One region of the Shewanella sp. 10B genome, then DNA from elsewhere that is predicted to be linked to it. Evidence: predicted binding sites of a transcription regulator. Region 1 holds the regulator's gene; the other holds the start of a gene.

What was found. The regulator MetJ, encoded in region 1, represses methionine synthesis genes. The targets are predictions, from matches to a motif close to TAGACGTCTAGACGTCTA.
Region 2: a site for MetJ is predicted at 2,157-2,174, ahead of metK (methionine adenosyltransferase). Genes of this name have one in related genera too.

What each region holds. Positions count from the first base shown of each region.
Region 1 covers NZ_JAMDJO010000003.1:528,911-533,344, forward strand. Annotated here, with positions in the region: gene M0415_RS14540 (bifunctional aspartate kinase/homoserine dehydrogenase II) at 1-469, opposite strand, end outside; gene metB (cystathionine gamma-synthase) at 481-1,644, opposite strand; gene metJ (met regulon transcriptional regulator MetJ) at 1,867-2,181, shown strand; gene M0415_RS14555 (sulfite exporter TauE/SafE family protein) at 2,290-3,033, shown strand; gene nrfD (NrfD/PsrC family molybdoenzyme membrane anchor subunit) at 3,219-4,163, opposite strand; gene M0415_RS14565 (4Fe-4S dicluster domain-containing protein) at 4,166-4,434, opposite strand, start outside.
Region 2 covers NZ_JAMDJO010000003.1:214,208-218,641, reverse strand. Annotated here, with positions in the region: gene M0415_RS13255 (EAL domain-containing protein) at 1-41, shown strand, start outside; gene M0415_RS13250 (hypothetical protein) at 34-375, shown strand; gene M0415_RS13245 (hypothetical protein) at 382-831, opposite strand; gene metK (methionine adenosyltransferase) at 963-2,114, opposite strand; gene tkt (transketolase) at 2,593-4,434, shown strand, end outside.

The DNA of each region.
Region 1 (4,434 bases):
GCACGGCGGCCTCGTCGGCCACGAGAATCGAACAGGCATCCACATGACTTGCGGCCACACCCGATTCACGCAGCAGCGCAGCCATCAGGCGCGCCGACCAACGCTCCCCAAAGCTCACCACATGGCTAATTTGGTAATCGTTACGGGAATCTAAGGATAACAGACTGATTAACTGGGCCTTATCCGTGGTTAAACGCTCACGCAGATCCCGCGCTTGCTCATTGGATAACAGCTGCTCAATCAAGCCTTGCTGATAGCTGATAAGGACTTGTAACTCTTCCTGCCATAATTGGTTGCTATCGCGCAGGGACAATAATTTATATAAAAAGTTAGTGGTTTTACCCGCGGCAGACACCACCACCAGATCATCACTATGACCATGGGTTAACAGAATATGGGCGACTCGGCGATAACAATCGGCATCGGCTAAGCTGGAACCACCAAATTTATGTAAGTGACAACGTGCCATCTCGAATTCCTCTACTGACAAGCCGCGACGGCGGCCAATCCTGCTTGAATATCTGCAACTAAGTCGTCGGCATCTTCAATACCAACCGACAAACGTAATAGGGTGTCTTTAATGCCAGCTTCATAACGCGCTTGGGGCTCCATCGCCCTGTGTGTCATAGTCGCGGGCACGGCCACGAGACTCTCAACGCCACCTAAGCTCTCGGCCACGCTAAATAAACTTAAGGCATCTAAAAAGGCGACCACTTCGGCCTCGCCGCCCTTAAGCTCAAAACTCAGCATAGCGCCAAAGCCTTTTTGCTGCTTGGCGGCAATGGCATGGCCGGGGTGGTCCGTAAGGCCGGGGTAATACACTTTGCTCACCACTGGGCTGCTCGTCAGCACGTCCACAATACGCTGGGCATTGCTTTGGTGCTCACGAATACGCACGGCTAAGGTACGCAGACCACGCAGGGTTTGATAACTATCAAAAGCTGAACCCGTTAAGCCCAAGGTGTTCGACCACCAATGTAAGGTCTCACCGAGTTGAGGATCTTTGGCGATCACCGCGCCGCCCACCACATCGCTGTGACCATTGATGTACTTAGTGGTGGAGTGGATAACGATATCGGCACCGAGTAATAGTGGTTGCTGCAAAATGGGCGAGAGGAAAGTGTTGTCGACCACCACTAAAGCGCCCACGGCGTGGCTCGCCTCCGCGATAGCTTCGATATCGACGACTCGCAGCAGAGGGTTAGAGGGGGTTTCAATCCACACCATCTTAGGTTGCAGGGCGATAGCTTGCTCAAGCGCTTGGGCGTCGGTTTGATCGACCACCAGCAGTTTAAATTGGCCCTTTTTAGCCAAGTTAGTGAATAAACGGTAAGAACCGCCGTAGCAATCGTGGGGCACCACCAATAAATCATCGGGGCCGAGCAACGTAGTCACTAAAGTAATGGCTGCCATGCCAGTGCAAGTCACTACACCAGTTGCGCCCTTTTCCAGCTTAGCTAAGGCATCACCTAGGATGCTGCGGGTAGGATTACCGGAACGGCTGTAATCAAATTCGCGAGGATTTTTATGACCATCGAAGGCGTAATTCGTCGACAGGTAAATTGGCGGCACCACAGCGCCATACTGAGTATCGCTTTCGATACCCTGACGCACTGCTAATGTGGCTAATTGACGTTCGGTCACTAATTTGCCTGCGGTCATCGGGAACTCCTAAGTTCGCAAAGAGATGTCTGGACGTCTAAATGTACCTAAGCCCAGTGGCATCGTCAATAGGCGTTAAGACGTTTAGACGTCTAAACATAAAGAAATCTGTTTGCAATCACTAAGAAATAGTAGCAATAATTTGACTGTTATCTGTAAGGGTTTAAAATCTGCCCCGAATTTAGCGTTATAACAGGTGAGTCAATGACTGAATGGAATGGGGAATACATCAGCCCCTATGCTGAACATGGCAAGAAGAATGAACAAGTAAAGAAAATTACTGTGTCTATTCCGCTCAAAGTGCTAAAAGTCCTCACGGATGAACGTACCCGTCGTCAGGTGAACAACCTGCGCCACGCCACCAATAGCGAACTCTTGTGTGAAGCATTTTTGCATGCCTACACCGGCCAGCCTCTGCCTAATGATGCCGATCTGTCGAAAGATAGCCCAGACAGCATTCCCGCCGAAGCGAAACGGTTGATGGACGAAATGGGGATCGAGTGGGAAGATATGGAATAACGCTCAGGCGTCCATAATCCTGCCGTAACTAATTATTAGGGATCGTTAATACTCATCTTGCCTGATGGGTTAGAGTAACGATCCCTATTTTGTTTTTGATGGAATCCTATGTTCTCCTTGATAGATCCACAAACGCTCGCCATTGCGTCTGTGATTGTGTTTTTAGGTGCCCTCACCCAAAGTCTGATTGGCTTTGGCCTTGCCGTGGTGGCGAGTCCGCTGCTGTATATTGTCGACCCCGAATTAGTGCCCGCCCCCGTGATTGTGATGGGCTTTTCCATCGCCCTACTCACCCTACTGCGTGAGCGTGGCCACTTAGAATTCAACGGCTTGCAATATGCGTTAATCGGTCGTGTGCCCGGAGGTTTTATCGGTGCCAGCCTGTTGCTGTTTGCACCGCAGCCGATTCTTGGTCTGGCGATTGCTGGCATTGTGGCGGTCGCCGTGGTGCTGAGCCTGTATAAATTCAGCCTGCCAGTGAATAAAGCAACCCTGTTTGGCGCGGGCGTAGTATCGGGGATCTTTGGTAATATTGCCGCCATTGGTGGCCCGCCGATGGCGATTTTGTTGGCGGGTAAGGATGCCTCAAAATTTCGCGCCGCACTCTCTGCCTTCTTTATTTTCAGCTCGACCATAGCGCTGGTCATTCTTGGGGTGACGGGCCTGCTCGAAATCAAGCATTTATGGTTATCCCTGATGCTGCTGCCCTCAGTCTTTTTAGGCTATTTAGTGGCGGGTAAACTGGTGGGGAATGTGGATAAGCATAAGACCAAGATGGCAACCTTAGCCCTCTGCGCTATCAGCGCCTTAGTGCTTACGGTGAAATCTGTGATTGAGCTATTGCCGCAATAATTACCGCAATAACCCCCTTCCAATCCTGCCAATCGCAGCCATAAAAAAGCACCGTTAATCGGTGCTTTTTGCTTGCAGGGATGCGTGTTGTACCCCATTTGAGTATCACTTAATCGCATTAAAGTAATACTCATATTTGTTGCGCTAGTTTGAATGCCATGGGTTAGAGCATTCTCTAACATCACTTAGCTCAGGTAGCTTTGTCCCGCATACACAATAAAGTGTCTCAGGGCTAACACGCCGGTTAAGCTGGCGCAGGCCACCATGATCATCGCGCCCTTGCTGTGGCGAGTCGCGGAAGGCAGCAGCATAAACAGCAGTGGAATACCAAAACCAATCCCGACCACGCCAATCCAGAATACGCTCGCCCACACGCCAGAGGTGAGTGATGCCAGCGCCGCAGCAGCCGCACCGCCCTTAAAGTACAAGGCGCAGAACAACATAAACAGGAACATGATTTCGATGGCCATCACTGGCAACTCTAAGCCATGCATTTTAGCTAAAGTCTTGTCGTGGCTATCGGTCTTGAACATCACCAGCGCCAGCACCGCATTAGCCGCCGCGCCCGCCGATAAACCAGAGACTAAGAACAGCGCCGGCAATACCGCAGTGTTCAGCATTGGATAGGCATTCATGGCCGAAATTAAGAAGCCTGTGTAAGCGCCTACACCAATCGCGAGGATAAACAGCAGCACTTCAATCAGCTTTCTAAAGGGCATCAGCAGCTTAGCAATAGGCACGAGGAAACCTAAGCCCCACTTTGGCAGTTCACCACGCAGCACAAGAATCGCGTAGGCAAATGCCAAGGGTGAGTAAGCCAGTAGCGCTAATACCCCAATCGCCATAACGGACTGGAAGTTATAGTTGATTAAAATCAGCCAGAAGTGGAAAGGCTTCGTTAAATCAAACACTAAACATGCCAAGCCTAGGCAAATGGCCACTGGGCCAATAATGGCGGCGGCCTTGAGAATACTGGTCTCACCCTGCGCTTGATCCTTATTAAACCAACGCAAACCGATACCAATCAACAAACTTCCGGCGGATAAACCCGCCATAAACAGATACACGGCGATGATCCAATGCCAAGTGACGGGATCATATTGCGCCATATCGCCCCAAGTATTGTTCATAATCAAATCCCCCCTCTTTTGGTAGGAACGCGATATACCCTAGGCTTGGTGCCTAAATGGGTCTTATCTTGGTAAGTGATCTTAGTGTTGAGTAGCATAGCGACCTCACTCTGTGGATCGTTGGCATCGCCAAAGACTAAGGCATCGGTCGGACACACAGTCACGCAGGCGGGCTCTTCACCCCGGGCCAAACGCGTGTCCTTACAGAAGTTACACTTGTCTGCCACTTTGGTTTCGGGATTCATAAAACGTACCTTGTAGGGGCACGCCG
Region 2 (4,434 bases), 310 kb from region 1:
CCGAGGCTAAAGCCTTTTGGTTGGAGAGAAATAGTGAGTGATACCTTAGTCAGCACCCTGCTGACGACATACGCCAATGCCAATTTGTCGGCTTGGGATAATTTGCGAGTCTTGTTATCCGAGTGCGCGTTGCAGCGATGTACAGCCCGTGGATTTGAAGTCGATTGCGACGATAGTCGCCCCCACTATTGGCTGCAGATTGAGGATAGTTGGCTCGATTGCGGCAGAACCAATGCCTACAGCGCAGCCATTGTCCCTTTAACGACTGAGGCTGTTCAAGGTGCAAGGATAATTGGCGTGCAAGACTGTGTACTGTTATCCGCCGCGCAGATAAACCTGCTGTGTATGCAAAACGCCCATTTTGACCACTGTTAATTCGAATCAAAGGATTAACCATTCTCCCGTCGGATAATTCCCTTGATAGCCAAAAGGTAGCCGTCCTTGTAAGTACCAAGCTAAACGTTCTTGGGTAAATTCTGAGAGCGTTGCATCGGCTAGCAGTAAAGTGGCTAAGGTATCGGCATCATCAGACACCAGTGCGCAAATCTCAGCAACGGGCATTATTTTCCACGTTTCCAGATAGGCGGTTTTCGCGATTTGAGCGACGATTTCGCTAGAGACTTGGGGCTTTAATCTGTCGGCCTGCTGATGGTCGCTAACGCATAAGCTTTCATAGGGTTCGGAGTAGGGCGGTTCGAAAAAACGGTCGGGATCCTTTTCAAGATAAGTGGTGATTTCTTCAAGGTTGCCTAAGGTGTTGGCCATGGGCTCGTTATGGCCCATCTTGGTCGCCCAAGAACAGGATTGGAGTTGTGCGATTAACGGCTTCATTGAGTCTCTGTCGTTTGCCTACAATGAAAGCCATCTTGCTGATTATGATGGGGTTAGGCAATACATCCTAAGCATAAAAAAAACCGCCCTAAGGCGGTTTTTTACAAGCGAAAGCGTGAGCTTAATACAGATTACAGACCTGCATCGGCGCGCAGTGCGTCAGCTTTATCCGTCGCTTCCCATGGGAACTCGTTACGGCCAAAGTGACCATAAGCGGCGGTTGCTTGATAGATTGGGCGAGCCAGGTTCAGCATTTCAGTCAGGCCGTATGGACGCAGGTCGAAGTGTTGACGGACTAACTTGATTAAGACTTCTTCAGACACTTTACCAGTACCGAAGGTCTCAACGCTGATAGACGTAGGTTCAGCCACACCGATAGCGTAAGACACTTGGATCTCACAACGGTCCGCTAAGCCTGCTGCAACGATGTTTTTCGCTACGTAACGGGCAGCGTAGGCCGCACTACGGTCAACTTTTGATGGGTCTTTACCAGAGAAAGCACCACCACCGTGACGTGCCATACCGCCGTAGGTATCTACGATGATCTTACGACCGGTTAAACCACAGTCACCCATTGGACCACCGATAACGAAACGGCCAGTTGGGTTGATGAAGTATTTCGTGTCCTTGTTCAGCCATTGTGCTGGCAGGACTGGCTTGATGATGGTTTCCATCACGCCTTCGATCAGATCCGCTTGGGCGATGTCTGGGCTGTGTTGGGTAGACAGTACGATCGCATCGATACCAACAATTTTGTTGTCTTCGTAAGCGAAGGTGACTTGGCTTTTCGCATCTGGGCGTAACCATGACAGAGTGCCATCTTTACGCACTTCTGATTGACGCTTCACTAATGCGTGGGCATAGGTGATTGGCGCTGGCATCAGAATGTCAGTTTCGTTGCTGGCATAACCAAACATTAAACCTTGGTCGCCGGCACCTTGTTCTTTTGGATCGGCACGGTCGACACCTTGGTTGATGTCAGGAGACTGTTTACCAATCGCATTTAATACTGCGCAAGAATCGGCATCGAAGCCCATATCTGAATGGACATAACCAATTTCACGAACCGTTTTACGGGTCAGCTCTTCAATATCAACCCAGGCAGAGGTGGTCACTTCGCCACCTACTAATACCATGCCAGTTTTGACATATGTTTCGCACGCAACACGTGCTTTAGGATCTTGGGCCAGAATCGCATCTAGCACAGCATCAGAAATCTGATCTGCAATCTTATCGGGATGACCTTCTGAGACCGACTCAGAAGTAAACAAGTGCTTTGCCATAGTAGGAAAATCTCGTCGTTAGCAATCAAACGTGTAGAAGCATCTACATCTAGACGGCTATTTTAGTGGAATTTCCCTTGGTTGCCACCCCCTAAACTAAATATTTGTGTGTAAAGTGAGGTAAGCCCCAAATCGGGCAGAGTTTGCGGCGCTGGAGTTTCTGCTCTAACTCAATGAATTGATAGCGGTATGTGGTTTTTGTTCCCGATGAGGTGGGTAAGTTGTCGCTGAGTTAAGCTCAAACCAAGGTTGTAGCCTTATCGTTATGGGGGCAATGTAATAAAGGATATAACATATTTGAATTATCGTATTACAAATATGTTTAATGTGTTTTAAGATGAATTCGCCTAAACCTTCAAAGGTGTAATCCACCAGACTGGACAGTGGAATGCAATTTTCGTTTGCGTCGCTTCGCTATGTAGGGGAAAATATGCGTCCAAATTGCCCGCTAGACCCCACAAATTAAGCAGGAGAGAGCATGTCTTCCCGTAAAGTACTCGCCAACGCAATCCGTGCGTTAAGTATGGATGCAGTTCAAAAAGCAAACTCAGGCCACCCTGGCGCCCCTATGGGCATGGCAGATATTGCTGAAGTGCTGTGGAATGATTTCCTTAAGCACAATCCGAACAATCCGAAATGGGTAGATAGAGATCGTTTTATCCTCTCTAACGGTCACGGATCTATGCTGATCTACTCTTTATTACACCTGACTGGCTACGACCTGCCTATCGATGAACTGAAGCAATTCCGTCAGTTACATTCAAAAACTCCGGGTCACCCAGAATACGGTTACACCCCAGGTGTTGAAACCACCACTGGCCCATTAGGGGCGGGGATCAGCAACGCTGTGGGTATGGCGATTGCAGAAAAAACCTTAGCGGCACAGTTCAACCGTGAAGGTCACGATATTGTTGACCACTACACTTACTGCTTCCTCGGCGATGGCTGCTTGATGGAAGGTATTTCCCACGAAGCTTGTTCTCTGGCTGGTACCTTAGGCCTAGGCAAACTGATCGCATTTTGGGATGACAACGGCATCTCTATCGACGGTCATGTTGAAGGCTGGTTTACCGATGACACGCCAAAACGTTTCGAATCATACGGCTGGCACGTGATTGCTAACGTTGATGGTCACGATAGCGATGCGATTCGCGCGGCTATCGAAGCGGCAAAAGCCGTGACCGACAAGCCGACCATGATCTGCTGCAAAACCATTATCGGTTTTGGTTCACCAAACAAATCTGGCAGCCACGATTGCCACGGCGCACCATTAGGTGATGCTGAAATCGCTGCAGCCCGTGAATTCTTAGGCTGGCCACATGCGCCATTCGAAATCCCTGCAGACGTATACGCAGGTTGGGATGCTAAAGAAGCCGGTAACGCTCGTGAAGCGGCTTGGAACGACAAGTTTGCCGCTTACGCTGCTGCTTACCCAGAACTGGCTGCCGAATACGAGCGCCGTGTGCTGAAAGGTGAATTACCAGCGGATTTCGAAGCTAAAGCGCAAGCCTTTATCCAAGAATGCCAAGCGAAAGGCGAAGGTATTGCGAGCCGTAAAGCGTCACAAAACGCGATTGCCGCTTTCGGTGCGGTTCTGCCTGAACTGTTAGGCGGCAGTGCTGACTTAGCAGGTTCTAACCTGACCTTATGGGCAGGTTCTAAGGGTATTCAAGAAGATCCAGCGGGTAACTACGTGTACTACGGTGTGCGTGAGTTCGGTATGAGCGGCATCATGAACGGTGTGTCACTCCACGGTGGTTTCATCAACTACGGCGCGACTTTCATGATGTTTATGGAATACGCACGTAACGCAGTACGTATGTCTGCGCTGATGGGCATTCAAAACATCTTCGTTTACACCCACGACTCTATCGGTCAAGGTGAAGATGGTCCAACTCACCAACCTGTTGAGCAATTAGCTAACCTGCGCATGACGCCAAACATGGCGGTATGGCGCCCATGTGACGCGGCTGAAACCGCAGTGGCTTGGAAAGCGGCTATCGAACGTCGTCATGCACCAACATCGCTAGTATTCAGCCGTCAAAACCTGAAGGCTCAAGCACGTACTGCTGAGCAATTAGCGAATGTGGCGAAAGGCGCTTACGTACTGCAAGACTGTGCAGGTACGCCTGAGTACATCCTGATTGCGACCGGTAGTGAAGTGCAATTAGCGGTAGAAGCTGCAGCTGCGCTGACCGAGCAAGGCAAACAAGTTCGCGTGGTTTCTATGCCATCAAACACTGAGTTTGATAAGCAAGATGCCGCTTACAAAGAGTCTGTACTGCCAAAAGCGGTGACTAAGCGTATCGCTATCGAAGCG